One region of the Fodinicola feengrottensis genome, then DNA from elsewhere that is predicted to be linked to it. Evidence: riboswitches for the same ligand, from Rfam matches in the RefSeq annotation. Region 1 holds a riboswitch; the other holds the start of a gene.

Region 1 (14,915 bases):
AACATGCACCGCGGTTATCGCTTTGACGTCAGGCAAACGCTGCGGCCCGGCGCGAACCGGCTGGCGATCACCTTCGGCTCGCCGATCAGTTTCGCCGAGCAGCTGCGGGAAAAGCTGGGTGCCCGGCCCGGCGGCGACCGCTTCCCGTACAACTTCATCCGCAAGATGGCCTGCAACTTCGGCTGGGACTGGGGCCCGGAGCTGGTCACCGCCGGCATTTGGCGGCCCATCGCGCTGGAGTCATGGTCGACCGCACGGCTCGCGTCCGTACGCCCGCTGGTGACCGTCGAGGGCAATCGCGGCCTGGTCGCCGTGCACGTCGAGGTGGAGTCCGACGAGGCCGTCCCGGTGGTAGTCCGGGTCGCCGATCAGGTGGTCGAGGCCACCGTACGCACCGAAGGTGTTATCGAGGTAGTGGTGGAAAACCCGCGGTTGTGGTGGCCGCGTGGGTACGGTGAGCAGCCGCTTTACCCGCTGCGAGTGGAAATCCCCGGCCACGACTCGTACCAGACCGAGATCGGGTTCCGTACCGTCCGGCTGGACACCACACCAGACGACATCGGCACCGCTTTCACCTTTGTTGTCAACGATGTTCCGGTGTTCGCGCGCGGTGTCAACTGGATCCCGGATGACTGCTTTCCGCACCGGGTGGATCGCGAGCGGTACGAGCGAAGGCTGGGACAGGCCACCGACGCTGGCGTGAACCTGGTCCGGGTCTGGGGCGGTGGCATCTTCGAAAGCGATGATTTCTACCAGACCTGCGATCGGGCCGGCATTCTCGTGTGGCAGGACTTTCTCTTTGCCTGCGCGGCCTATCCGGAGGAAGAGCCGATCCGCGGTGAGGTGATCGCGGAAGCCAGGGAGGCCGTCACCCGGCTCTGCCCGCACCCGAGCCTGGTGCTGTGGAACGGCAACAACGAGAACATCTGGGGCTACTACGACTGGGGATGGCGGGAAAAGCTTGGCGACCGCACCTGGGGCCTCGGCTATTATCTTGACATTCTGCCGAAAATCGTCGCTGAGCTGGATCCCACCCGGCCGTATTGCGCCGGCAGTCCGTGGTCCCTTTCCACCGACATCTACCCGAACGATCCCGATCACGGCTGCATGCACATCTGGGATGTGTGGAACCAGCGGGATTACACCGGCTACCTCGACTATGTGCCGCGGTTCGCGTCCGAGTTCGGCTTCCAGGGCCCGCCGCGTTGGTCGACCCTGACCCGTGCCGTCCACGACCGGCCCTTGACTCCGTACGGGCCGGAGATGGTCGCGCACCAGAAAGCCCAGGACGGGATGGCCAAGATCGACCGATCGTTGACCGAGCATTTCGGGGTGCCGGCGGCGATGGACGACTGGTTCTGGGCCGCTCAACTGAACCAGGCCCGGGCGCTGTCGCTGGGCATCGAGCATTTCCGGTCGTGGGCGCCGCGCTGCGCGGGCACCGTCGTATGGCAGCTGAATGACTGTTGGCCGGTCACCTCGTGGGCGGTGGTCGACGGCGACGGCGGCCGCAAACCCGCTTGGTACGCCCTGAAACACGCGTACGCCGATCGGCTGGTCACTGTGCAGGCGAGGGATGGCGGCCTTGCGGTGGTCATCGTCAACGACACCGCCCAAGCATGGGAAGACACTGTCTCGGTTCGCCGGATGTCCTTTGAGGGCAAGGTTCTGGCCGAGCAGGACCTCACGCTTTCCGTCGGCGAAAGGAAAACCGCATTGCTGGCAGTGTCGGACCGGCTGTCCGAACCGGCCGACCCGAGCGGGGAACTCCTGGTAGTGGAGTCCAGCGCGGGCCGGGCCTGCTGGTTTTTCCGGCCGGACAAGGATCTTTCGCTGCCGGTCGACCGGTACGACGTGAGCAGCTCGACGATGGCCGGCGGCTACCGGGTCTCGGTGACCGCACGGTCGCTGCTGCGCGATGTGGCCGTGTTGGCTGACCGGGTCGCTGTCGACGCCGAGGTCGACGACATGCTGGTCACGTTGCTGCCGGGCGAAACTGTCATGTTCGAGGTGCGTACGGCCGTGGACCTGGATCCGGCCCTGCTGACCGGCCCAACCGTCGTACGCACCGCGAACCAGCTGGTTTCGGGCGGATAGACGTCAGTCGTGGTCGGCGCAGCAGGGAGTGGGATTCGGCACTTCGAAGGGCGCGATGTGGCCGTCTGGCGCTGGAGTTGCCACCAGGGTCAGCACGCCGTCGATCCACTGTGGACGGACGAAGGCGCGGGTGTCCAGCATGGTCTGCGTGGTGGCCGCGGCACCGCCGATGACCGTCACCTTCTCGATGGCGCTCTTGGCCAGCAGGTCCGCGACCGTCATGGTGCCGGTCAGCAGCTCGACGCCCGGGTAGATGACCGCTCGGCCGGTGCCATGGTCCGCGACCGAGGTGCCACCCGATGGCAGCTCGGTTTTTACCGGTGCGGCAATGGTAATGGCGACCCGCGGCCGGTCATCGCGGACGAGCTGCGTACAAGCGACCATGCCGGGCACCGGCGGCAGGCTCGCCAGCCACTGCTCGGCATCGCGGACGCTCCGATGGCCAAGATCCCAGCGGAGCACGGTCATCGGCTCGGCACCACCCAGATCGGGTTGGTGTAGAACCACAGGTCGTTCCACGGATCCGCGGCGCCGACCACGTCCATCGCCGGTCCGGCCGGGTCGACCGTCGCGCCGTGATAGCCCGGCGCCGTCCGGTTGCCGTCGGTGCCCCGAAGCCGCAGATAGAAACCCTGGTCGAGCCGGCCCAGGTCGTACGTGAAGGTGGCCTGTCCGGTGGATTTGCCGATCTGGAAAGATTTCGCGACCGCGGTGTGTGGGGCGCTGAGGGTGTCCCGGTCCGAGACCGGGCCGGTGATGGCGCCGCGGACCACGTCCACCCGGGCGAGTTTCGGGACGAACTGGGCCCAGTTCGGGCCGTTCGCGAGATCGATGGTGACCTCGAGCTGAACCTGGCTTCCCTTCCTGGCCACCAAAGTGTCGCCGAGGGTCACCCAGTTGCCACCGGCCCGCACCCGTACGTCCAGGCCGCTGATCAGGCCGCCGTGATCCACCCAGACCCGGCCGGCGCGCAGGCCCGCCATCACCGCCGCGTACGAGAACTCGGTCGAACCGACGTGCGTCTTGCTGTAGTAGCCGGGCCAGAAGTCGGTGTTGGTGCTGCCCACTTTGCCGCTGTAGACCGGATCGTTGTAATAGCCGTTGGTCTCGAAGTTGCTGCCGGGGCCGCGATCGGTGCTGTCGTTGTAGATCCAGTGCGAGTCGGAGTTCGCGGTGATCCACCACGGTTTGCCTTCGGACAGCATGCTGTCCCAGAAGCCGCCGACCGTGGCGGTAAGCCAGTCGAAACCGCCCCAGGTGCGGTAGCTCTCCAACGGATAGCCGGCAAAGGAGTCGGCCGACGGCGAGTTGTCGTAGCCGCCGCGGCCACTGCCGGGGCCGAGCGGCTTGGCAATGCCGGCGGCTTGGTGGCCCGGCGCGCCTTCGAATCCCACCGCGATCCGGGGTTGCGCGTCCCGCCAGCCGCGGATCTCGTGCGGCGAGTCGATGCCCTTGCGGGCCGGGTGGTTCGCGAGGAACAGGGCGTCCTGGACGTGCCGCTTTTTGACGGCGGAGGCAAGAAAGTTGACGCCAGAGATGGCCAGTGCCTCGTTCGCTGGTGTCGAGGGACCGGCGTTTTTCACCGTACCGTCGAAGGAGTTCTCAAACTCCTTGAGCACCGACACCTCGTTGCGGCCGGGGTGGACGAACACCGTGCCGTGCTCGGCGGCCGGGATGTTCCATTCAAAACCTTGGAAAACCAGGGTGTCCTTGATTTTGGCGCGAGCCGAGACAATGTCCGGGTTGACCTTCTCGACGCCGATCTTCGCGTGCTGGACGCTGCCGTGGTCGGTGATCACCATCCAGTCCAGGCCGTAGGCGTTCGCGTGCCGCACATGATCGATGACCCGGTAGACGGCGTCTGGGCTGTACTGCGTGTGAATGTGGTGGTCGCCGGCCAGCCAGTGCAGGCCGCCGCGCTGGGACGAGCCGGACCACGAGCGACCCGCGGTCGCCGCGGCCGCCGCCGGAAGGCCGAAGGCGCCGGCAGCGGTGGCCGCCGCGCCGGCGCTGAGCAGGCCCGCACTGCGCAGGAATCCGCGCCGGGAGACCTCGTCTGGCGACAGTTCGTCGTCCGGGATCTCGGTGTCCAGCACCGCGGGAAGATCCGCTGGGTGATCGTGGTGATGATGGTCGTGCGGGTGGCCGTGCCCCATCTGGTGCTCCGTTCCGGACCTCGGGTGTCCGGACCAATCTCGGGGAGCGGGGTAAACGGCGGTCAGACGGCCGAACAAGTCTGGGGAAACATGCGTACACGCGAATGATTTTGATGTTGCTTTACCAGCGCTTTTGCTGATCTTTCGGGCGGCGGACCGTTGTGAGGCGGCGCACAACACGGCTGGCCGCCCGCATCGGATACGCTCGGTAGCGCTGATGGTTCGACCGGTCCGTGAGGGCCGGCCGAGGCAACAGGGAACCCGGTGCGAATCCGGGACTGCCCGCGCAGCGGTGAGTGGGAACGAAAGCTGTCATCAAGCACTGGGTTCCGGCCTGGGAAGCGACAGTCGGTAGGTCCGCCGGGTTTCTCGGCGGGTGCCCGCGAGTCCGAAGACCTGCCGTCGGTACGCGTGCCAACCGGCGCGCGTGGGTCCGCGACCGCGTGGGATGGTCGGCAGGGCGTACGCCGGAATGTGGCGTGCTCGTTGCTGTCTTCGCTGTGGTGGGCCTCGGCATGCTCGCGAGGAGAGAGCTATGGCAGACACGACCCCGATCGGGGCCACCGTTCTCGGATATCCGCGGATCGGACCGCACCGGGAACTCAAGAAGGCGCTGGAAAATTACTGGAGCGGTCAGGCCGGCGAGGCGGATTTGCGGGCGGTGGCGGCACAACTGCGCCAGCAGACCTGGACCCAGTTGCAGGAAGCCGGCTTGGATTCGGTTCCGGGCAACACCTTCTCTTTCTACGATCAGGTGCTCGACACCGCAGTCATGGTTGACGCGGTGCCGTCGCGGTTCCGCGATCTCGGGCTTTCGCCGCTGGACACGTATTTCGCGATGGCCCGTGGCACGGACGGCGTGCCGCCGCTGGAAATGACCAAGTGGTTCGACACGAACTACCACTATCTGGTCCCGGAACTGGCGCCCGACACTCGCTTCCAGTTGGTGGCCAACCAGCCGCTCGCGGACTATCAGGAGGCGCTCGGCCACGGTGTCACCACCAGACCCGTGCTCGTCGGACCGGTGACTTTTCTGTTGCTCGCGAAGGCATCCGCGCAGGCACCGGCCGGTTTCGCGGCGCTGTCGCTGCTGGATGACCTGCTTGACGTTTACTTGAGAGTGCTCGCCGAGTTGGCGGACGCGGGCGTGCAATGGGTGCAGTTGGACGAGCCGGCGCTGGTCGGCGACCGCACGCCAGCGGAGCTGGACGCGGTCCGTCGCGCGTACGAGCGACTGGGTGCCGAGTCGAATCGGCCGAAGCTGTTCGTGCCCACCTATTTCGGCCGGCTCGGCGAGGCACTGCCAGTGCTGGCCAGCACGCCTGTCGAGGCGATCGGGATCGACCTGGTCACGCACCCGCAGGCGCTGACCGAGGCGGCCGCGCACTACCGGCTCCGCACCAAAGTCCTGGTCGCCGGGCTGGTCGACGGCCGCAACGTCTGGCGGACGGACCTGCGTCTCGCGTTGACCACCGCTGCCCGCCTGCTGGGTTCGGTGGGCTCGCTCGCGGTGGCGACCTCGTGCCCGCTGCTCCACGTCCCGTACGACCTGGACGCCGAAACCAACCTCGAGCCGGACGTACGGCGGCGGCTTTGCTTTGCCCGTCAGAAAGTTGATGAGGTGGTGGTGCTGAGCCGGGCGCTGCGGGACGGCACCGAGGCGGTGGCCGCCGAGTTGGCCGCCGGCGACGAGGTGGTGCCGGTGCTGCGCGATGATCGCGTACGCGCCCGGATTCAGGTCCTGCGGCCCGAAGATCGGGTCCGGTCCGATTACCACCAGCGGGCGGCGGCGCAGCAGGACCGGCTCGGCCTACCGCGCCTGGCCACCACCACGATCGGCTCTTTTCCGCAGACCGCGGACATCCGGCGGGCGCGGGCCGGTTTGCGGACCGCAGAACTGGACGCTGGCCAGTACGAAACCGCTATGCGGGCCGAAATCGAGCGGGTTATCCGCCTGCAGGAGGAAATCGGCCTCGACGTACTCGTCCATGGCGAGCCCGAGCGCAACGACATGGTGCAGTATTTCGCCGAGAACCTGGACGGTTTCGCGGCCACCGACTACGGCTGGGTGCAGTCGTACGGATCCCGCTGTGTCCGCCCGCCGATCCTGCATGGTGACGTGTCCAGGCCCGCGCCGATCACGGTCGGCTGGAGCCAGTACGCGCAGTCGCTGACTTCGCGACCGGTGAAAGCGATGCTGACCGGCCCGGTGACGATTCTCGCGTGGTCGTTCGTACGAGCCGACCAGCCGTTGGCCGACACCGCGGCCCAGGTCGCGCTCGCTTTGCGGGACGAGGTCGCTGACCTGGAGCGGGCCGGTCTGCGGATCATTCAGGTCGACGAGCCGGCACTTCGTGAGCTTTTGCCGCCGCGCAAGGAAGAACACGAGTCCTATTTGGACTGGGCGGTGATGTCGTTCCGGCTCGCCACTTCGGGGGTGGCCGAGTCGACCCAGATCCACACGCACCTGTGCTATTCGGAGTTCGGTGACGTGATCACCGCGATCGATACGCTGGACGCGGACGTGACCACCATTGAGGCAGCCAGGTCGCGAATGGAGATTTTGGACGACCTGCACGCGATCGGGTTCCGTCGAGGCGTCGGGCCGGGCGTTTACGACATCCACTCGCCACGGGTCCCGGTGTGGAGGAAATGCGGGATTTGCTGGCTGCCGCTCTGAAGGCGGTGCCGGCAGACCGGCTCTGGGTGAATCCCGACTGTGGCTTGAAAACTCGCGGCTATGCCGAGGTCGAGCCGGCCCTGCGCGCCCTCGTACGCGCCGCCGCGACCGCCCGTTCCGTGGGTTAGTGCCAGAGCAGGTGCAGGTCGCCGAACTCGTGCCAGAGATAGCCGGCGGCGAGGGCTTCCTCGTACGACTGGGAAAGGAGTTCGGGTCCGGCGATGGCGGCCAACATCTGCAGGTGCGAAGCCGCCGGTTCGTGCCAGCCAGTCAAGATCCCGTCCACAGTGGACACTCCGGTGGCTGGCGTGACGACGTGGTCGGTCCAACCGTTGGCGGAGGTCAGCCGGCCGGTCCGTGCGGCCGATTCCAACGCTCGTACGACGGTGGTCCCGACCGCCAGCACGCGGTGGCCGGCGGCGTGCGCCTGCTCGATGGTGTCCACTGTGGAAGCTGAGACACTGAACCACTCCGGATAAGGAGGTTCGCCGGATTCCTGCGAGGAAACTCCGCAGTGCAGGACGAGAGTGGCGATTTGTGCGCCGATCGACCGCAGGTGCCGGAGCATCCGGGCGCTGATCGGGCGGCCGGCGGACGGCATTTCGGCGCTGCCCGGAGTGTCGCCATGTTCGGTCCGGTAGGCCGAAATCGGCCAGCGAGCGGACGCGTAGTCATAGCGGATCGGCTCGCCGTGTTGGTTCAGCCAGGCCAGCAACGGCAGGGGAGTACGAACAGTGGCCGCACGGAGGCGTTGCTGCCCGGTCGGATGCGGGCGACCCACCGCGACCTCGCCGCCGCCGCGCAGCCGTACGACCGTGCCGTCCCAGTCCACAGTGGACGGTCGGCTGCCGATCGGTAGCGGAGTGCGGATTTCCACTACCCACTCCGATTCCGGCTGGCCCAGCGCGGCGGACGGGTCGAGTCCAGCGGCCGGCAGCGGAGTCGACAGGTGCACTTCGACCCGCTCGCCGGCTTCGGTCACGCCGGCCGTCGCGGCCGGCAGGGTGTCCGATGTGTTGAGAACCAGGACATCGCCGGCGGACAGTTCACGATGCAGGTCACGGGCCCGTACGTGCCGCAGCGGCCGACCGGGTTCGGCGACCAGCATCCGCACGGCGTCCCGTCGCAGGCCGCGGTATTCGGCCGGGCTGGTCGCCAGCGGAATGTCCGATGTGGACAGATGGAGCGGACTCTCGGCGAAGACGGTGCTCATGACGACACCACTGTCGACAGCTCGCTGGCCGCGTAACGGCCGGATGGCAGCTCACCGCGCAAAAGTGGGTCGAGCCGGGCCGCTGCGGTGGCCGGGTCCAGCAGGTCGGCCGGGTCGGCGTCGGGGTCCGCGGCCGCGTGCATCGCGGTACTCATGTCGCCAGGATCGACCGCATAGACCCGAATCGCCGGTTCTTCCTCGGCCAGCACCCGGGCCAGTTGGTCGGCGGCGGCCTTGCTGGCGCCATAAAGTCCCCAGCCTGGGTAGCCGGTCACCGCCGCGTCGCTGCTGATCAGCACGATGGTGCCGGCCGCTGCCCGTACGTGCGGCAACAGAATCTGGATGAGCGCCAGGCTGGCGACGGTGTTGGTTTCCAACACACCGCGGAAAATTCCCAGATCCGCGGTCGCGAGTGTGGGCAACGGTGTCTCGCCGAGTGCTGACGCGTTGAGAACGAGCAGGTCCAGCTTGCCTTCGGTGGCCGCGGCGAGTTCGGCGCGGTGGCCGGGGTCGGTGATGTCGCCGGCAATCGCCACGGTGTCGGTGCGGTCGAGGAGGGTGGTGGTGGCGGCGTCGAGGTCGGCCGGCGTACGCGCGTCCAGCACCAGGCGGGTGCCGTGGCCGGCCAATCGGTCGGCGATCGCGTACCCGAGACCTTGGGACGCTCCGGTGATGAGGGCTGTTTGGCTCATAGGCCAAGACTTGCGCGCACGCGGGCCGGCGGCATCGGGCCACGGACCCGGCGACCCGAGACCTTTGTCCTAGGACCCGGGGCTTGGGTCGGGGAAGTGGCGGACCGCCCACAAAGCGGCCTGTGTACGGTCCGCCGCCCCGAGTTTTCCCAGGATGGCACTGACATGCGCCTTGACCGTCTTCTCGGACAGGGCCAGTTCGCGGGCGATCAGGCGGTTCGAGAGCCCGCGGGCGATCAGGCTGAGCACCTCACGCTCACGCGGGGTGAGGTGCTCGGGATCGGGTTCTGACACATTCCGCATGACGGCTGCGGCGACGCTGGGATGCAGCGGCGCCCCGCCGGCATGCACGGTTCGTACGGCGCCGGCCAGCTCGGTTGGGTTGACGTCCTTCAAAAGATAGCCGGCGGCGCCGGCTCGGACGGCTTCGATCACCGTGTCATCGCCGGCATAGCTGGTCAGCACCAGCACCTTGACGCCCGGATGGTCGGCGCTGATCCGGCGGACCGCCTCGACGCCGGACATGCCCGGCAACATCAGGTCCATCAGCACGACATCGGGTTTGGTTGTCCCCATCAGGGCCAGTGCCTGTTCGGCGGTGCTGGCCTCGCCAGCCACCTCGATCCCTTCCTGTACGTCGAAAAAGCTGCGCAACCCGGCTCTCACCATCTCGTGGTCGTCGCACAGCAGCACTCGTACGGGCGGGTCAGCAGTCACCGAGGACCTCCAGCGACACCGTCGTCCCGGTCCCCGGGCTGGACTCCACGTGCAGGTCCGCGCCAAGCGCGGCGGCCCGCTCGGCCATCGATGACAAGCCCATCCGGCGTGATTGCCTGGCCGTGATCGCCGGGTCGAATCCGTCGCCGTCATCCGCAACGGTGAGCCGCAGTTTTCCTTCTGTGTAAGTGAGAGTGACCGCGATGCGACCGGCGTTCGCATGTTTGAGGGCGTTCGACAACGCTTCGGTGGCGATCCGGCCGACCTCGTATTCGGTGGCCGCGGACCGGGTCTGCTGGGCGCCTCTGATGCGCAGGTCGATCGGTACGTCGTGGACGCGACCCAGCAGTTCGACCCGCCTGCGCAGCAGGGTCGCGAGGTCGTCCCGGCGGTCCTCGGCGAGGCGCAAGGTGTCCAGTAGTGAGCCGAGCTCCTCGGTCGCGGTGCCGGCCAGCGCCCGGATCCGGTCCACCTGCTCGACCAGCCGCGGGTCCGCGCCGGTCGCGAGGCTGGCCGCGGTTTCGGCTGACAGGGTCAGGCTGAACACCGTTTGTGTCACCGAATCGTGCAGGTCACGGGCCAGTCGGGCCCGCTCGGCGGCGATCGACAGCTCCCGCAGCCGGGACTGCCGTTGGGCGCTGACCACCGCCAACGCGGCATGCGCGGCCAACGCCTCCACCACTCGTACGTCCGCGGTGGAGAAGTCGTCCGCCTCGATCTTGTTGGCCAGGAACAGGGCGGCCACGATGTCGCCGCTCGCGATCACCGGGATGCCCAGGAACGAGGTCATCGCCGGATGGGCCCGGGGCCAGCCGCGAAACCGTGGATCGTCCCGCAACCGGTGCAGCCGCAGCGGTTTCGGATCGGTCAGCAGGCTGCCCAGAACGCCGTGCGTACGCGGGAGGTAGCCGATCGCGTCCCAGGTCCGGGCGTCCACGCCTTCCACCAGGAACAGCGCGAAACCGCCGTCGCCGTCCGGCACCCCGACCGCCGCGTACCGGGCGCCGGCCAGGTCCTTCGCCGCCTTCAGGACCGTGCGAAGCACCGATTCCGGCCGTCGCTCGCCCTGCAGCTCCAACGCCACGTCGAGCAGCCGCTGCAGCACCGCTGGTTCGGTCTCTCCCACGGTCCTATCTTGCTACGGTCCGGGCTTGCGGGCGTGGAAGGTGAGGATGACACCAGGGTCGACGGTCACGTCGATGTCCGTGAAGCCGGCGGCCCGGAGCCGGTCCGGGAAGCTGTCGGGCTCGACGACGACCATGATGTCGCCCTCGTGCAGAGCCCGGAAGCCTTCGCTGTCCTGCCCATCGGCGCCGGCGACAACGCCACCGGGGCGCAGAAGTCGGTACGCCTCAGCGAAAATCTGGTCCTGGAGCTCGACTGACGGTACGTGGTGCAGCATGGTGAAACAAACCACACCGGAATAGCTCGCCGACGCCAGCGGCACGTCCGCGCCGCTGGCGTTGATGATGGTGACCTGGTCGCCGAATTCCGCCCGCAACCCAGCGGCGAAGTCCGGGTCGATTTCAATGGCCGTCAGCCGCTCGCAGTGGCGTACCAAAACACGAGTGGTGGCACCAAAACCGGGACCGATCTCGACGATGTCGTTGCCGATGTCACGGCCGGTGGTGGTCAGCCATTCGTCCAGTCTCTCGCCGACCGCGTCGGCCCATTCCTGCGAACTGCAGAGTTCCTGATGGCGAAGGTTCATTGGCATGCGGCCAGCGTCGCAGCGTGCGCGTACTGACCGCAATGCCGTGCCCCGACAATAAATGTCGAGAATCCGCCACTACACCAGATCGTTGGCGGCGGGGACGATCTCCCGTCCGATGATCTTCAGTTTGTCCAGATCCAGATTCGTCGGGACCCGGCCGATCGCGGTCTGGATGCCGAGTCCGTGCAGCTTTTCCAGGTGCTCGATGGTCGCCTTCACGTCGCCGTCGAAGGTGTACATCGAGGTCTTCTCGATCGCGTCGAAGTCGGTGCCTTCGCGTTCGCAGTGCTCGCGCAGCACCTGCAGCTTGTGTGCCAGCTCCGGACCGGGGAACAGGTTGCACGCCTGCGCGTACTTCGCCACCAGCCGCAGCGTCTTCTTCTCGCCGCCGCCACCGATCATGATCGGCGGGTGTGGACGGCTCAGGGACTGCGGGGAGTTGAGCGTACGGCCGAGCTGGTAGTGCTTGCCGTCGTAGCCGGCCTCGGAGTCGGACCACATCTGCAGGCAGATCTGCAGGGTCTCCTCCAGCCGCTCGAACCGCTCGGACACCGGCGGGAAGGGCAGTCCGAGGCCGGTCGTCTCCTCCTCGTTCCAACCGGCCCCGATGCCCAGCCAGGCCCGGCCGCCGGACAGCACGTCAAGCGTGGTCACGGCCTTGGCCAGCAGCCCGGGCTCGCGGTAGACGGCAGCGGTGACCAGCGTTAGCAGCCGTACTCGAGAGGTGTGCGCGGCGAGGAAACCCAGTGCTGTGTACGCCTCCAGCATGTCGTTCTCGCTGGGGCCGACGACCGAGATCTGGAACAGGTGGTCCATCACCGTGATGGTGTCGATCCCGGCGTCCTCGGCGCGCCGGACCAGGTCGGCGAGGTCCGCGCCGAGTCGGGCCGGTCCGTTCGGGTACGTGAAATCGCAAATGTGCATACCAAGTTTCATGCCTGCCAGCCTACGGAGCTGAGCGGAGCTAACCAGGGAGCGTCGCTCCGGGGATAAATAGCCGGCGGGCCAGCAGGCTTCCTTGCTACAGTCCCGGGCATGTTCTTCACCTTCCCCCTCGGCTAGCGATCCGCCGGCCTGTCGTGGCGTCGCGGTAAGTTTGTGCACCGCTGAAAGCCCGCCGCCGGCGAAGCGGAGCGGCTGCCTGCCGTTCCGTGTCGCGACGCGGGAGGAACGTAACCGTTGGTGCGCCTTTTGGCGCGTACGGTCCGTGGCCTGGAATCGTTGGCCAGCGCGGAAATTCACCAAGAGGGCATCGGCCGGACGGAAAGCGTCCGGCACCGGGAGGTCGTTTTTCGGCCGAGCGGGACTGATCCGTTGTTGTTGCGGACAGTCGATGACGTGATGGTGCTGGCCGCCGAGGTGACCGGGATCGGGAAGTCCACAGTGGACCTTCGCCGGTTCTCGGCGATGGCGGTGGACGTCGCCGCGGTTTTGGCCGTACGCAAACGTTTTGGTGGTATAGACGTGACGTCCGATGTGGACGTTTCAGCCTCGGTTGTCGGGCTGCGGCGGTTCGGCCGGTACGACGTGGAGGACGCGGTCGGCGCTCGACTCGCGGACTTGTTGGGCTGTCGCTATCACTCTCGACGGGGTGGTCGGAGGCCGCCGGCGGGCAGCGTCACCTGGCGGGTGTCCCTGGAGGGCCAGGTTGCCCGGGTCGCGGTCCGGATCGCGGACCGTCCATTGCATCGCCGCTCGTACAAGATCGGCTCGGTGCCGGGCACCCTGCATCCGCCGGTGGCCGCCGCGATGGCGCGGTTGGCGGACATCCAGGAGCGGCACTTGGTGCTGGATCCGTGCTGTGGCGCTGGTACGACCCTGCTGGAGGCCACCGGGCGGCGGCTGGGTTTCGATCTTCAGCCGTCGGTCGTACGGGTAGCGGTCGGGAATGCTGGTGGTGCGGTCTCGCTGGGCGTCGCGGACGCGGCGGCTTTGCCGATCGCTGGCGGCAGCGTCGACCGGGTGTTGGTCAACCCGCCCTGGGGTGTCGCGGTCCCGGTCACGATCGGTCCGGAGCCGCTGTGGCGGGAGATCCGTCGAGTGCTGCGACCGGACGGCCGGGCGGTGGCGCTGCTGCCGGACCTCACAGCCGGCCCACGTACAGGATTCCTGCTGCGGCGGCAGATCGATCTTCGCCTGCACGGTCGGCTGGCGGTGCTGGCGGTCTTCGACGGCGGGACGGCTGTCTGACGAATTCGGCGTTGGCCGCTCTTGGCCGTTCCCCTGATTGACGATCCGGATTATCGTCACTCTCCATCGTAATAAGGCGCATCCATACAGGGGTCTGAGATGACAAAACGGGTAAGCCTGATCCGAATCCTGCTGGCCGTCGGGGTCGCCCTCGTGCTGGCCGCTGGCCTGTCTCCAGGTCTGCCTCCGGCGTCGGCCGCGGAGGCCCTGCCCGCGGTGCTGCCCGCGCTCCGGCAGTGGCAGGCCGGTGCCGGCGCCGGATACGCATGGACCGCTGCCGCGCGGGTGGTGGTCAACCCGGCCGACGCCGCCACGCTGACAGCGGCAGCGCGGACTTTCGCCGCGGATCTCGGCTTGGCTTTGAACGTACCGTCGCCGCCGGTGGTCACCGCGACTGTCGGTACGACCCAGCCTGGCGATATTTTCCTTGGCCTGGGATCAACTGACCAGCAACTGGGCAACGAGGGTTACGCTCTGACCGTCGGGCCGACGCTGCAGGTGAGTGCCCAGACCGTCGCCGGTGCGTTCTGGGGCAGCCGTACGATCCTGCAGCTTGTGCGGCAGTCGACGGCATTGCCGGCCGGTACGGTCCGGGACTGGCCGCAGTATGCGGTGCGGGCTGTCCTGGTGGACACCAATGCCAGGCATTTTCCGCTGGGCTGGTGGTTCAACGAAATTCGTGACTTGTCCTACCTGAAGCTGAACGAGCTCCAGTTCGGTGCCAACACCTCCGCGCTCAGCGCGGCGGAATCGCAGCAGATCGACGCCTTCGCCGCCACGTACAACGTAAAGCTGACGCCAGTGGTGAACATGCCGGGACACCTGAACCAGGGCGATGCCCCGCTGCCGGACCAAGACACGCTGCGCAACGACAGTGGAACCGAGCTGCCGGGGGCGTTGGACTTGGCGAGTCCGGACGCGGTGAACTGGGCGCGCGGCCTGATGTCGACGTACCTGGCGAGGTTCGGTGGATCGACCTGGCACACCGGCGGCGACGAATATCCGGAATATAACCAGCGACTGAACGACACTGGAAATCTCGGCTCGCTGACCCGAGCGGCGGTCAGCCAGTTCGGCGCCGGCGCCACCGCCGAGGATCTTTATCGCGCTTTCATGAACGGGAACGACGCGATTGCCCGCCAGCATGGAAAATCCATGCGAATGTGGGGCGACGACCTGTTTCCCAGCAGCAAAGTGCCGCTCAACAGTGACATCACCGTAACGGACTGGCTCGCCATGCCCGGCGGCCTTTCGCCGGCGGACTTGGCCGCCAACGGTAACCAGGTGATCAACGGCGACAACACTTTTCTCTATTACGACGAGGGCAGTACGAGTCTGCCCAACACATCTGGCCAGCGGATCTGGGAGCAGTTCGATCCCGGAGTCTTCAACGGAAACCGCACTTTGCCCGGTGGTCGTACGGACCCACACCTCGCCGGTGTTCTGCTCTGTGAGT
Region 2 (14,915 bases), on a different contig from region 1:
CCTGCGAGAAGCCCGGCCGGGATCGTTCTTTCCTGACTTTGCTCGGAGTCTGCGCGACCTACGACTTCTCGATGATCCCGGCGGACGCGCTGACATCGTCAAGCGTGCTCGTGTGCGACTACTTCTGTGCGCCCGCCCTGCGTGGTGAACCTACCCGGAAGCTGTTGGAAGGAGCCAAAGCCGGCGGGGCGCAGACGTTTTTCGACACCGCCTGGGATCCGGACGGATTCGGCCCGCAGGCCCGCGCCGAGGTGCATGAGCTGCTGCCACTGGTCGACGTATTTGTCCCCAATGAGAGTGAAGCGTGCGCGCTGGTCGACGACCGCGACCCGTATAGTGCCGCTCGTACGCTGCAGGAAATCTCCGGCGGGTGGGTGGTCGTCAAACTCGGCGCCGACGGCTGCCACGCGGCCGGACCGGACGGTGTCACCTTTGCCGAAGCAGCACCGAAAGTGGTGGTCGCCGACACCACGGGGGCCGGCGACACTTTCAATGCTGGATTGGTGGGAGCCCTCGCGCATGGCGAGTCACTCCCGGCCGCAATGCGCGCGGCCACCAGGTTCGCCTCGACGGTAGTGTCCCGCCCGTCCGGCGAGCGTTATGTCTCCCGCTAAACCCAGTCGTTACTTGAGTTGACAGTTATCAAGGAGGAGCAATGTCAGCACGTAGGCCCCGCTTGGTGGCCGTACTGGCAAGCGTCTTACTCGCCGCGGGCATGCTGCCCGCCACCGCGTGGGCCGGCCCGGCCGACACCCTGCACGGCACGGCTCAGGGCACGACCGACCTGACCAAGGGCTGGGCGGTGCAAACCTCCGCGGTGGCCACCGCGACCGGTGACAAGATCTCCGACCCGGGCTACTCCACCGCTGGCTGGCTGCCGATTTCGCGGCCGGAGACCGAGATGGCCGCGTTGCTGGAGAACGGCCGCTATCCGAATGTCTTCTATTCCAACAATCTCGCCTCGGTGCCAACCGCGCAGTTCACCGTCAACTGGTGGTATAGGAACCAGCTGACCGTGCACCCGCGGCCGGGCCAGCACACGTATCTCATCATGAACGGCATCTCCGGCCGGGCGAACTTGTGGCTCAACGGCACCAAACTCGCCGACGAGGCGCAACTTCAGGGCGCGTACTCGCGGATAGAGTACGACATCACGTCGTACGTCCATGATGGCGCGAACGCGATCGCGCTGGACATCTACAAAAACGACGCGAACAAGTATCTGACGTCCAACACGGTGGACTGGAACCCGAAGGCACCGGACGGCCAGACCGGTCTGCAGTTCGCACCGCAGTTGGCGCAGGACGGCGCTATTTCGCTGCGAGACACGCATGTCCTGCAGAACAATGCCAAAGACCTCAGTACGTCCGACCTGACGGTCAAGGCGGATCTGCGGAACAACACCACGACAGACCAGTCGGCGACTTTCGCCGGCTGCATTTCTCGTGGTGCGACACGGATTCCGTTCAGCAAGACCGTCACGGTGCCGGCCGGCAAAACAGTCACGGTGTCGGTGAGCCGGCAGGATGCCCCCGGCCTGCACGTGGTGCATCCGGCGATCTGGTGGCCAGCGCAAATGGGCGACCAGCCGCTTTATCACTTGTCCGCCACCGCGGTCGTTCAGGGCCAGCGCTCGGACGCCTACACCGATGACTTCGGCATCCGTACGGTCACGTCGTACCTGACCAAAGTGGTGCCCGGAAAGACCCTGCTGCCGTCCGGCTCGCGGCAGTTCGTCATCAACGGCGTGCCGCTGGTGATCCGTGGCGGCGGTTGGTCGCCAGACATGTTTCTGCGCTACTCCTCGAAAAACATCGCCGACCAGCTCGCGTACATCCGCAACCTTGGGCTGAACACCCTGCGGTTCGAGGGAAACTTCCCGCCGGACGACATGTTCCAGCAGATGGACCGCGCCGGCATCCTGGCGCTGACTGGCTGGCAGTGCTGCAATCGTTGGGAGGATCTTTCCAAGACCTGGGACGCGAACATGAAGGCCAACGCGGCCAACCAAGCGTCGAACGTGGCCGCGGAACTGCGGGACCACCCCAGCGTTTTCACGTTCTACCAGGGCAGCGACAACGAGCCGGACCCGGCGAAGGAGTCGATCTACCTGACCGCCTTCACCGCCGCCGACTGGCAGACCCCGCAGGTTTCCTCGGCGGAGTACAAATCCTCCGCGCAGCTGGGAAGCTCCGGTTCCAAGGAAGGCCCGTACAACTACGTGCCGCCGAACTACTGGTGGGCCACCGGCTCCAAAACCGCGCCGACCAACGACGACACCTTCACCAACGCGGGCAGCGCCTACGGCCTCGACACTGAGACCAGCGCCGGAAACACCATCCCCACCACCAGTTCCCTCAACCGCTTCCTGCCCACCGCGGACCAGAACAAGATCTGGGACCTCAGCTCGACCGCCGGCAGCGGGAGCGGACCGGACATCTATCACGTCTATACGTACAACAACTACACAAAGGCCGGCCGGCTCGGCCAGTACAACACCCCGCTCTACAACCGGTACGGTCCATGGACCGACCTCGCCTCGTACCAGAAAGAAGCGCAGGTCGGCGAGTACGAGGTCACTCGGGCCCAGTTCGAGGCATATCTCGGACATTCCAAGGATGCCGCGAACCCGAGCACCGGGGTCATTTACTGGATGATGAACAAGGCGTGGCCGTCCCTGCAGTGGAGCATCTATGGCGACGACTTCGACCAGTCCGGCGTCTATTTCGGAGCCAAGAAGTCTGGTGAGCCGGTGCACATCATGTATTCGTACGACGACGGCTCGATTCAGGTCGCCAACCTGACGAACGTCAAGCAGCCCGGTTTGAAGGCCACCGCGAAGTTCATCGACCTCAACGGGAAAATCGCCGGCACCAGCCAGGCGTCGGTTCCGTCGCTTTCCAGCCAGGACGTCAAAACCGTGCTGTCGACGAAGGCGCCGGCCGGGATTTCCAAGACGTACTTCCTGGAGCTCACCCTCTCCCGCGGTGCGAGCGTCGTCAGCCGAAACGTCTACTGGCTGTCCACCAAGGCGGACAGCATCGACTGGAACAAGACGCTGGGCGAAGGTTTCGGGGCCACGTACAACGCGAACGGCTATGCGGACCTGACCGGGCTGCAGAGCCTCGGAAAGGCCACCGTGCAGGCGACCTCGCACACGACCGTTCGCGATGGCCACGCGGTGACCACCGTGACCGTCCGCAACGTGAGTGGCCAGAAAACTCCGGCTTTCTTCACCCGGGCCGATGTTCTGCGTGGCACCCTCGGCGGCCAGCCGCTTTCCGGTGACAACCAGGTGCTCCCGATTCAGTGGAGCGACAACGACATCACCCTCTGGCCCGGCCAGAGCCAGACTCTGACGGCCACTTATCGGCTGTCGGACCTGAAGGGCGCGAGCCCAGTGGTGAGCCTGTCCGGTTGGAACGTGGCGAGCCAGACGGTGTCCGCTCGGTAGCAATCGCTCGTACGGTCGCCCGCGTCGCAGATTACTCTGCGGCGCGGCCGATCTTTTGTTGTGGTTTGGCGAGCGGGAACCGTTGTGATAGAGCAGGCAATCCGGCCGTCGAACGTCACCTTCGCGGTGGGGGGTGTTGCCGGGCTCGGTCGATGAAGGCGGCGAACCCATCCAAGTGGCGCTGCAGGCCGAATTCGAAGAGGGCGGCGAGGTCCGCGCTCTCGCCGCGACCGATGCGCATTTTGCTGAGAGTGGGGAAGTTTCCGTTGGAGATGACCTCCCGGGCGAGGGAGTCGTACGCGGCCCAGCGTTTTTCGCTGGTGATGCCGGAGTTCTGTTCGATTTCAAGCTCCATCCCGCGGCCTAGGGCGACGCCGCCGACGAAGCCGTTCAGGCTTCCTACCGCGCGGAGCATTTCCAGGTGGGTCAGACCGAGGTTGTCCAGTCCGGCGAGTTGCCATTCGACCTGGGCCATGGCACTGGGCAGCACCGGTGGCCTCGCCAGGGAGGTCATGGCCGGCGCGGCCACCCAGGGGTGGCGTCCGTACGTACGCCAGTGCAGGCGGGCGACGGTTTCCAGGCGGGCTCGCCAGCCGGCTGGGGCTGGGTCGGGGAGCGACTCGACAGCGAAGACCGCTTCGGCCATCAGCCGGACGAGCTCCTCTTTGCTGGGAACGTAGTGATAAAGGGTCATCGCCCCGACATCCATCGCGGCCGCGACGCGGCGCATGGACAGGGCGGCGAGGCCCTCGGCGTCGGCCATCGTGATGGCGGCGGTGACGATCGTGTCCTTGCTGAGTGCGGTCGGGTCCGCCTTTCGGGGCTTTTTCGCATGCAAAGCGCGGACAACCGTGCCGATACCCGGTCGAGCCTCCACCAGATCCTGCTGCCGGAGGGTGGTGAGCACCTTGGTGGCGGTGGCCATCGCGACCTGCCAGTCGCGGGCGATCTGCCGGGTCGACGGCACTCGTTCGCCGGGAGCCAGCGCGCCGGATTCGATCCGGCCGCGGATCTCGTCGGCGATCAGTTGATAGCGCGGATCGGGCATCGCCACCGTCTTCCCTCCTAGTGCACTAGTGCACCTGAGGTGAAACTTAGCAGATCTCTACGGTCGTGCGCCTCTATGTCTGGTGACCATCCCTCCTGCGCCGGTGCGCTAGTGCACTAGCTCGGAGGTGGGGGCCACTATGATGCTTTAGTCGGTACAGTAGAGTAATACTTTCGTCTCTGGGAGGTGTGGCCGTCAATTGGTACGCTGTACGAACACTTCGCCGTACGGCGTATGAGTGACATACGAGGGAAGGACCAGTCATGGCAACATCCACCGGACAGGCAGTGGCCGCCGAGACCGCGCGGCGGCCCGCAACGCCTTGGTGGCGTCGGCCGTGGGTGGTGCCGTTGATGTTGATCGCGCTGCTCTTCTTGGCGTTTTCCTTGCCGCCGTACACAACACTCAATCCCCAGCTGTCCAGAGTGCCGTCGTCCTTCCCGCTGCACTACCCGTTCCTGGTGGCCCACATCGGGTTCGCGTCGGTCGCGATGCTGACCGCCTGCCTGCAAATCTGGCCGTGGTTTCGCCAGCGGTATCCGATCGTGCACCGCAGAATTGGTCGCGTGTACGTCTTCGCCGGGGTGCTGCCGGCCGGGGTGTGCGGTCTGATCATCGGCGCGGCGAGCCCGTACGGGCCGCCGGCGGCGGCCAGTGACGTGATGCTTGCGGTGCTGTGGCTGACATTTACCGCGGTGGGGTTCCGGATGGCCCGCAAGCGCCGGTTCGCCGACCACCGACGGTGGATGATTCGCAGTTTCGCGCTGACTTTCTCGATTATCACGAACCGGATCTGGGGCATCATCTTCGCGATCGCCTTGCCATCGCCCTCACCAGCCGAGATCGCTCCGCTGGGAGCCTGGCTGGGCTGGACGACAATGTTGTTGCTGGCCGAATGGTGGCTGGTCGAGCGCGGTGTCGGCAAGCGCCGGGCCCGTCGTGCGGCGGCCGCCGCGTCCTGAGGCATCCCGGCCGCGGATCAGATTCGGTACGCCTGCAGAGACTCCGGTGCGAACAGCTCGGCCGGCTCGAAGAGGCGACCGGCCAGTCCCTGCTCGTACGAATAGCGCAGGAAGGTGCGCAGCGTCGTGTCGTTCGCTTTCAGTCCGTACGGCCAAAAATCCCGGCCCATCACCGACTGGGTCTGCTCGACCGCGGCATACAGCCAGGGCAGCATATAGCGGTTTGCCGCGGTCTCGCCAAGTTTTTGCTGGACGTTGTGCTTGGCGTCGACGAAAGCCTGGAAGAGCGAGCGGGCCAGCCAGCGATGACTCTGGTAGAGATCACGCCGAAGCACGATCACATGCATGATCGGGAAGATGCCGGTCCGGGTGAAGTATTCCTCCTCGGCTGCTCGCGGGTCCGCGAGCAGCCGGCGGATCGAGATGTCACCGTCCAACATGGACTGTGGGGTTCGCGGGCTGTAGATCGCGTCAAGTTCCCCGCTCAGCAACAGATCGGTGAGCGTTTGGTCCGCCGGCACCGGTTCCACGTCGACGCCGGCTGGCAAACTCAGCTGGATTTTCTCCACCCGGCCACTCTGCTGCAGGCCTCCGGTGCGATAGCGCACCGACTCGACCGGCACCTGGTGGAACTCGGCCAGGATGCCGCGAATCCACACCGCGGCGGTGACCTGGTATTCCGGGATGCCAACGGTTTTGCCGGCCAGCTCCGACAGCTCACGTAACGGGCTCTGCGCTCGTACGTAGATGCCGTTGTGCCGGAAGGCACGGGACGGGAAAATCGGGATGGCCACAAACGGAGAATCGTTGCCGGACAACGACAGCACGTAGGACGAGAGTGACATCTCGGCCGCGTCGAACTCCTGGTAGCGGGCCATCCGGAAGAAGGTTTCCTCGACCGGCAGGGCCAGATAGGTCAGGTCGACGCCCTCCGGCCGGATCCGGCCGTCGGCCAGCGCCTGAGTACGGTCGTAGTCCCAGCACGCAATCGTGATCGGCACCCGTACGCTCATGCTGCCTCCCGTTCCTGCCGGCCCGCCGCGGCGTGCTGGTCTGTCGATCCTGCGACAACTCCGATATATACGTATCGGCCGTAGTATGTGCAGCAGCATCCGCGCCGTGCGGACGACGAAGGGAGGTGCGTGCCGTGTCGCTTCGGCACGCCTTGCTTGCCCTGCTGGAAGCCGAGCCGATGAGCGGCTACAGCCTGGCCAAGTTCTTCGACCAGTCGGTGGCTTACGTCTGGCACGCACCGCATTCGCAGATCTATCCGGAGCTGCGGCGAATGGAGCAGGCCGGGATGATCACCGGGCGCTCCGAGGCGCGCGGCACTTTCGCCACCAAGCGGATCTATTCGTTGACCGATGACGGCCGCGCGGAGTTGGCGCGGTGGGTCGAGGAACTCTCTCCGCTGCCGCGCGAAAGAGACGCCGCCTACCTGAAGAGCAGCTATTTTGAATACGGTGACTATGCCAGCGCGCGCAAGCATTTCGAGGCTCACCGGGCTCATCACGAAGAGCAGCGGCGGCGCTGGGAGGCGCACGTCAAGCAGCTGGAGAACCGGGACACCGACCTGCTCCGGATTCGGCTCGCGCAGGCGCCGGAACACCTGCGAAAGCAAGTCGTGGCTTACAAAGTGCACGTCTACCACGGGCTGATCGAGCGGGCCAAACAGGAAGTCCGCTGGGCGCTCGCGGGCCTTCGGATGGTGGACGAGCTGGAAGCCGAGACGGTCGCGGCGCGACCCGCACCGGCTGGTACGCCCCGCAAAGCGGTGGAGCGGACGAAATCGGCGGGCCCGCCGACCCGGGTCAGCCGGCGGCATGAGCCGCCGCGCCGCTGATCCTGGACCTGACGGCCAGTGAGCCGCCGATGGCGAGCGCGAGCAGGCTGGCGCCGCAGCAAACCCAGAAGCTGACCAGAAAACCGGTCTCGGTGGGAGCGCCGCCGGCGCCGCCGAAGGCGCTCAGCAGCAGGCCGACGATGTCGCTGCCGAAGGAGTTTCCCACCGCGTACGCGACAATGGAGATCCCCAGCGCGACCCCGGACTCGGACGCCGGCACCGCGCCGACAATGAGGATCTGGGTGGTGGCGAGCGCGATCGCGGTGCCCATCGAATAAACGCCCTGTGCGGTCAAAACGGCGATCGGGGCGCCGGCGAGCACCGCGAAGGCCACAAATGACAGGGCATTGAGGCCGACGCCCACACACGCGGACACCGCCATGCTGCCGCGCCTGGTCAGCCGCTGGAGCAACATTATCCCCACGATGGCGCCGATTGTCTGCGGGACCGCGAACCACGCGGTCTGCAGGATCGTGAATCCGTAGCCGAAACCGGCCACCGCCGGCTGGGTCTGCGCCAGCCTGGTGACCGCGGAGAGCGAGCCGTAGACACCGAAGGCGATGAGGAATGTCATGAGATACGGCACTCTCACGTGCGGCTTCAGAATGTCGCTCAGCCGGATCAGCGGATTCTTCGCCCGCCCGGCCGAAACCAGCCAGAGCAGCAACAACACGACCCCGGCCACCAGCAATGCGACCACTCGCGGCGATCCCCAGCCCCAGGTGGGTCCTTTGCTGAGGCCGAGCAGAATGCCGACCAGCGAGAGCGCCAGCAGTACCGCGCCGGTCAGGTCCAGCCGGCCGGCCGCCCGATGCCGGGAATCTCGTACGAGCCAACCGGTCGCAGCCATCCCGATGACGACCGTGATAATTCCGATGACGAAAAAGGACCGCCAGGCGGTGGGGTGAATGCCGACCAGCGCGCCCAACAGGATGCCGCCGCCGATCCCGACCCCGTTGCCGGCGTGGATCGCGCCGATCGTGAGCTGCGCGCGCTTTTTCGGCATGGTGTCGCTGGCAATCGCCTCCGGGAGCGCCAGCATCGGGAACTGCGCTCCCATTAACACCCTGCCGAGGATCAGCAGCGGGAAGCTGGTCGCGAAACAGTCGATCAGGCAGCCGGCGAGCACCAGCGCGAGAGACACCATAATCATTGGTTTCTTGCCGTAAAGATCGGCGAGCCGGCTGATCACCGCCAGCGCCACCGCGCCGGCCAACAGCGACGAGGTCACCAGCCAGGAGGTATCGGCGACACCGAGGTGCAGTTGTTTGCCAATGGTGGGTAACAACGGCACTATTCCGACTTGCAGGAGTTGCAGCGTGAAGCCGAGATAGGTGAGGGTGACCACCGCCGCGCGACCGTTCACCGCCGTGCCCCGGGTGTCGCCAGCCGGATCGACCGCTGCTTCCGTCATCTGTCTTGCCCTTCCGGAGCCGATCTGTGCCACCAGATATCCGTACGGCATGACCCAAACACAGCAAGGCTGGCACTGTGTGGGGTTTACCGGAAGTTTAACCCGCCCTGCTCCGGGAAGCGGTTGTTTATGTCAGCACATACGTATATCTTGGTATCTGCGCCGGACCGGGCCCCCGACCGGCCCGGCGCACTTTCGTTCCCCTGTCGGGAACTTCCCTGTTCAGTAGGCACTCTCTGTCGCTGGCCTGCGCGTTGACCGCCGACGCGCGCGGGACGATCAGCTGGGACGCGACTTGGTCGCGTCCTTCTTTGTGCCCGAGGGCAGCGAAATCTCGCCCGCGTGACGAGACATTGTCGCTGGTGGCGTGGATGTCGCCCGGGACGCGGCGAATATCGGGATGTCGGCGTTGGAACGTGCTTTCGGGTCCGTACGAGGGAGCGGCCGAAGCGGTTGGGTGGGATCTGGATCCATCTCCGCAAGGTGCCCCAAAAATGGAACAGGACCCATCGGGCGTGGCGGTGGTCATAGGCGGCCGCCTTGACAGTGCCGAAACGGCTGTGGTTGCCTGCGAAGGTTCGTCGATGACCAGGGAGGAAGCCGGTGCGACTCCGGCGCGGTCCCGCCACTGTCAGCCGGGTGCGAGCCCGGTGAGCCAGGAACTCCGGTCGTCGATCCCTTCGTCCTGGGGCGCGGACACCCCGAGGAAGGTTTCGCGATGGCCGCGTCCCGGTGGACGCTCCCGGTCGGCCTGCTCGCGGGGACCCTGTTGGACCTGGCCCTCGCCGATCCCCGGCGCGGCCATCCGGTAGCCGCGTTTGGGCAGGTCGCGGCCGCACTGGAGCGGCGAGTGTGGGCGGACAGCCGGCGCAGCGGAGCCGTCTACGGTGGGGCCTTGGTGAGCGCTGCGGGGCTCACTGGCGTCGTCCTCGCGCGTACGGCCCGCACACCGCTGCCGGCGATCGCGATGACCGCGGCCGGCACCTGGGCAGTGTTGGGTGGCACGTCGTTGGCGCGTGAGGGCGCCCGGATGCGGGCCCTGCTGGCCGCCGACGACCTGGCTGGTGCGCGTACGCGCCTTAGCCACCTCTGCGGTCGGGACGCGGCCGGTCTCGGGGTGGCCGAGCTCAGTCGGGCGACGGTCGAGTCGATCGCGGAGAACACCTCCGACGCGGTGGTGGCGCCGCTGTTCTGGGGTGCGGTGGCGGGGGTGCCGGGGCTGCTGGCTTATCGAGCGATTAACACGCTGGACGCGATGATTGGTCACCATAACGAGCGATATGAGCGTTTCGGTTGGGCCGTTGCGAAACTCGACGATCTGGTGAACTGGGTGCCGGCCCGGTTGACCGGGTTTTTGGCCGCTGCCCTCGCGGGTTCCGTTGACGGCAGCCCGCGTGCCGCGGTGACCGCGATGATCCGGGACGGCGGCCGGCACCCGAGCCCAAACGCGGGCCAGTGCGAAGCGGCTTTCGCGGGTGCCTTGGGCGTCCGGCTCGGGGGCGTGAACCGGTACGGCGACCGGGTGGAAATTCGTGGTGTGCTGGGAGATGGGCGCGAACCGACGGTCCAGGACATTGGCCGGGCAGTGCGGCTGTCCCGTCTGGTGGGAGTCGCCGCTGCCATTCTTTTCGCGATGGCCCGCAAGGTCGCGACGTGAGTGGCGCTCTGCTGGTCGCCGGGACCACCTCAGACGCGGGCAAGAGCATCGTCACGGCCGGACTGTGTCGATGGTTGGCCCGCCAGGGCGTGAAAGTCGCGCCTTTCAAAGCCCAGAACATGTCGCTGAATTCCATGGTCACCCGCGATGGCGCCGAAATCGGCCGGGCGCAGGCCGCGCAGGCGGCGGCCGCCCGGATCGAACCGGAAGCGGTGATGAACCCGGTTCTGCTCAAACCCGGCAGCGATCGGCATAGTCAGGTGATCCTGCTCGGCCATCCGATCGCCGAGGTCAGCGCGCTTTCGTACCGGCAGCTAAAAACCCGCCTCCGGGAAGCGGCGCTGGAGTCGCTTAGCGACCTGCGTTCGCGTTACGACGTGGTGATCTGTGAAGGCGCCGGCTCGCCCGCCGAGATCAACCTGCGGGACACCGACATCGCGAACATGGGCTTGGCGCGCGCCGCGGGGCTGCCTGTCCTGGTGGTGGGAGATATCGACCGGGGTGGCGTTTTCGCTGCCATGTTTGGCACTCTGGCGCTGCTGGAGCCGGCGGACCAGGCGTTGCTGGCTGGTTTCGTGGTCAACAAGTTCCGCGGTGACGCTCGGCTGCTCGGACCGGGTCTGGACTCGCTGCGCCGGTTGACTGGGCGGCCGGTGCTCGGTGTGCTGCCGTGGGTACCCGGCCTTTGGCTGGACGCCGAGGATTCGCTCGCCCTGACTGCCGAGCGGCCAGCGGTGGCGCCGCCGGTCGGCGAGGATGTGCTGCGCGTCGCGGTGGTCCGCTTTCCGCGCGTCTCGAATTTCACCGACGTGGACCCGCTGGTCGCCGAGCCGGGCGTGGTGCTGCGGTTTGTCACCCGGCCGGAGGAACTTTCCGATGCGGATCTGGTGATCCTGCCAGGCACCCGTGCCACCGTCGCGGATCTGGCCTGGCTAAGGGAAAACGGGCTCGCCGATGCGATCGTACGACGGGCCGCCCAGCGACGGCCGGTCCTCGGGATCTGCGGTGGCTACCAGATGTTGGCGGGCTCGATCGACGACGAGGTGGAAAGCCGGCAGGGAATCGTGCCCGGCCTCGGCCTGCTGCCCACCACTGTCCACTTTGGACCAGAAAAGGTGCTCGGCCGTCCTTCGGGGCAGGCGTACGGGCAACCGGTGCACGCGTACGAGATTCGGCACGGCCGGGTTTCGGTGGCAGGCGGCGAGGCTTTCCTTGATGGGTGTTCAGCCGGCACGGTCTGCGGGACCAGTTGGCACGGCGTCTTGGAAAACGACGGTTTCCGGCGAGCCTTCCTGGCCGAGACCGCCGCGCAGGCCGGCCGGCGCTTTGTACCAGGTGAGGTTTGTTTCGCCGATATACGCCAACGATGGCTCGATCTGGTGGGCGATCTGATTGCCGACCACCTGGACACCGCCGCGGTGATGCGGCTGATCTCGGACGGCCCACCGGCTGGTCTGCCGTTCGTACCACCGGGACCACCCGCATGAGGAGCGCAGTGACTGCCCCCATTTTCCCGCTCAGCGCCGTCGTCGGCATGGACGACCTACGGTTGGCGTTGGTGCTCAACGCGGTCTCCCCCGCGATCGGTGGAGTGTTGGTACGCGGCGAAAAAGGCACCGCCAAGTCCACCGCCGTGCGGGCTCTCGCCGCGGTGTTGCCCGCGGTGGAGGTGGTCAGCGGCTGCCGTTTCAGCTGTGACCCGGCCGATATCGACCCGGACTGTCCGGACGGCCCACACGATTTCGCCGGTCCGCGGGAAAGCCGGCCGGCCAGACTGGTCGAGTTGCCGGTCGGCGCAAGCGAGGACAGGCTGGTGGGAGCACTTGACATCGAGCGTGCGCTGGCCGAGGGCGTGAAGGCGTACGAGCCGGGGCTGCTGGCCGCCGCCCATCGCGGCCTGCTCTATGTCGATGAGGTGAACCTGCTCGGCGACCATCTGGTGGACCTTTTGTTGGACGCGGCCGCACTTGGCATGTCCTATGTGGAGCGTGAAGGTGTCTCGATCCGGCACCGCTCGCGGTTCTTGCTGGTCGGCACGATGAATCCGGAGGAGGGTGAGCTCCGGCCGCAGCTGCTCGACCGGTTCGGGCTGACCGTCGAGGTGGCCGCCCCGCGAGAGGTGGACGCCCGCGCCGAAGTAGTTCGCCGACGACTGTCGTTCGATGCTGATCCAACTTCTTTCGCTGCCGGGTTTTCGGCCGCCGAAAGCGAATTGGCGTCTCGCATTCTGACCGCTCGGGAACTTCTCGCTCAGGTGGCACTTCCGGACGCGGTCCTGCGCCAGATCGCATCGGTGTGTGCCTCATTCGAAGTCGACGGGCTGCGAGCGGACATCGTCATCGCTCGTACGGCCGTCGCACACACCGCCTGGGAAGGGCGGAGCGTGGTCGATGGAGATGACGTACGAATGGCCGCCCGGTTGGCGTTGCCGCACCGGCGCCGGCGAAATCCGTTCGACGCTCCCGGTCTGGATGAGGAGCAACTCGACAACGCGCTCGATGATCATTCGAACGACGATGATCCCCACGATGACGGTCCGGGTGGGGCGCCGGCACCGCAGGACAGTCCCGCGCCGGCAGACTCCAGCTCCCCGACTGATTCCGGCTCTGCGCCCGAGCGGCCGATGCCAGCGCCGGGCGAGTCTTTTGCCGCCCCTACCGACACTTTCCGGACCCGCCGGCTGGAGGTGCCAGGGGTGGGCAGCGGCGCCGCCGGTCGACGTTCCCGGGCGAAGACGGATGTCGGCCGGGTGACCGGATCCAGCCGGCCGACCGGCAAAGCCGGCCGTCTGCACCTCGTCTCGACGATGATTGCCGCCGCACCGCAGCAAAAAGCTCGCGGCCGTACGAGTGCCGGCTTGATTCTGCGCCGCCAGGATCTGCGCCTTGCCCGCCGAGAGGGGCGCGAGTCCAACCTCGTCCTGTTTGTGGTGGACGCCAGCGGCTCGATGGCTGCCCGGTCCCGGATGGGTGCGGTCAAGGGGGCGGTGCTTTCGTTGCTGCTAGACGCGTACCAGCGCCGGGACAAGGTCGGTCTGGTGACTTTTCGCGGTGACAGCGCTGAACTCGCGCTGCCGCCCACGTCCTCCGTGGACACCGCGGCCGCACGTCTGACTGTTTTGCGGACCGGCGGGCGTACGCCGCTGGCCGCCGGTTTGTTGCGGGCACGGGAAGTCCTGCGGGTCGAGCGCCTGCGTGATCCCCGGCGGCGGGCGTTGATGGTGGTCGTCACCGACGGCCGGGCGACCCGGCGCGGTGGTGGCGACCTCGAAGACGCCTATCGTACGGCCGCATTGTTGGCCGCCGAGGGGACCGCGGCCGTGGTGGTCGACTGCGAAAGTGGGCCAGTTCGGCTGGGATTGGCTGGGAAACTCGCCATGGCGCTGGGCGGACCGGCGGTGCGGTTGGAGGAACTGGCCGCGGACACCCTCGCGGCTTCGGTTCGTACGTTCACTGGAGCAGCCTGATGCCACAGGGAAAACCGACCGATGTGCCCGAAGACGGCCTCACCACTCGACAACGCCGAAACCGGCCGCTGCTGATCGTCCACACCGGACCGATGCGGGGCAAGTCCACCGCGGCCTTCGGCATGGCGTTGCGGGCGTGGAACCAGGGATGGTCGATCGGGGTCTTCCAGTTTGTCAAGAGCGCCAAATGGAAGGTCGGCGAAGAAGCGGCTTTTCGAGCGCTGGGAAGGCTGCATGAGCAGACTGGCGAGGGCGGCGCGGTCGGCTGGCACAAGATGGGCGAGGGCTGGTCGTGGATTCAACGACCTGGGAGGCAGGACGACCACGCGGCCAGTGCGGCCGAGGGCTGGGCACAGATCAAACGCGATCTGGCCGCCCAGACGTACGACTTCTATGTGCTGGACGAGTTCACCTATCCGATGAAATGGGGCTGGGTCGAAGTCGACGAGGTGGTGACCACCTTGCGGGAGCGGCCCGGTCACCAGCATGTCGTGATCACCGGCCGGGACGCGGCCGGGCCGCTGATCGACACGGCCGACATGGTCGTCGAGATGACCAAGGTAAAACACCCGATGGACAGTGGGCAGAAGGGGCAGCGGGGGATCGAATGGTGAGCATTCCCCGGCTGGTGGTCGCCGCGCCCGCTTCGGGGCATGGCAAGACAACCGTGGCTACTGGCCTGATGGCGGCTCTGTCATCGCGTGGTTTTACCGTGTCGCCGCACAAGATCGGGCCGGACTACATCGACCCGGGTTACCACGCGCTGGCCGCCGGGCGCCCCGGCCGGAACCTGGATCCAGTGTTGTGCGGCGAAAACCTGATCGAACCGCTTTTCTTGCATGGCGCCGCCGGCGCGGATATCGCTGTCATCGAGGGCGTAATGGGCCTCTACGACGGCCGCGGGACCACCGCTTTTGGCTCAACCGCACATGTGTCGGCGCTTTTGGACGCTCCTGTGCTTTTTGTCGTCGACGCGGCAGCGCAGGGCCGGTCGGTGGCCGCTCTGGTCGCTGGATTTCGCTCGTACGACCGGAAACTGCGCATCGGTGGAGTCGTCTTGAATCGGGTCGG

The links. A riboswitch is a leader RNA that binds a small molecule or an ion and turns the genes downstream of it on or off. The one in region 1 is predicted to bind cobalamin.
Region 2: linked by a shared signal. The riboswitch ahead of ABD301_RS04910 (cobalamin biosynthesis protein) and the one ahead of metE (5-methyltetrahydropteroyltriglutamate--homocysteine S-methyltransferase) in region 1 are both predicted to bind cobalamin.

The regions. Positions count from the first base shown of each region.
Region 1 is NZ_BAAANY010000020.1:387,382-402,296, reverse strand. It holds gene ABD301_RS25970 (glycoside hydrolase family 2 protein) at 1-2,097, shown strand, start outside; gene ABD301_RS25965 (hypothetical protein) at 2,101-2,565, opposite strand; gene ABD301_RS25960 (PHP domain-containing protein) at 2,562-4,253, opposite strand; cobalamin riboswitch at 4,455-4,671, shown strand; partial or broken gene metE (5-methyltetrahydropteroyltriglutamate--homocysteine S-methyltransferase) at 4,789-7,061, shown strand; gene ABD301_RS25950 (S-adenosylmethionine:tRNA ribosyltransferase-isomerase) at 7,058-8,146, opposite strand; gene ABD301_RS25945 (SDR family NAD(P)-dependent oxidoreductase) at 8,143-8,838, opposite strand; gene ABD301_RS25940 (response regulator transcription factor) at 8,908-9,555, opposite strand; gene ABD301_RS25935 (GAF domain-containing sensor histidine kinase) at 9,545-10,681, opposite strand; gene ABD301_RS25930 (class I SAM-dependent methyltransferase) at 10,694-11,272, opposite strand; gene ABD301_RS25925 (LLM class F420-dependent oxidoreductase) at 11,345-12,205, opposite strand; gene ABD301_RS25920 (methyltransferase domain-containing protein) at 12,452-13,459, shown strand; gene ABD301_RS25915 (glycoside hydrolase family 20 zincin-like fold domain-containing protein) at 13,559-14,915, shown strand, end outside.
Region 2 is NZ_BAAANY010000003.1:87,670-102,584, reverse strand. It holds gene ABD301_RS04945 (carbohydrate kinase family protein) at 1-614, shown strand, start outside; gene ABD301_RS04940 (glycoside hydrolase family 2 protein) at 656-3,454, shown strand; gene ABD301_RS04935 (TetR/AcrR family transcriptional regulator C-terminal domain-containing protein) at 3,570-4,502, opposite strand; gene ABD301_RS04930 (DUF2306 domain-containing protein) at 4,766-5,464, shown strand; gene ABD301_RS04925 (substrate-binding domain-containing protein) at 5,482-6,477, opposite strand; gene ABD301_RS04920 (PadR family transcriptional regulator) at 6,612-7,307, shown strand; gene ABD301_RS04915 (MFS transporter) at 7,276-8,721, opposite strand; cobalamin riboswitch at 9,287-9,408, shown strand; gene ABD301_RS04910 (cobalamin biosynthesis protein) at 9,440-10,378, shown strand; gene ABD301_RS04905 (cobyric acid synthase) at 10,375-11,865, shown strand; gene ABD301_RS04900 (putative cobaltochelatase) at 11,862-13,844, shown strand; gene cobO (cob(I)yrinic acid a,c-diamide adenosyltransferase) at 13,844-14,458, shown strand; gene ABD301_RS04890 (cobyrinic acid a,c-diamide synthase CobB) at 14,452-14,915, shown strand, end outside.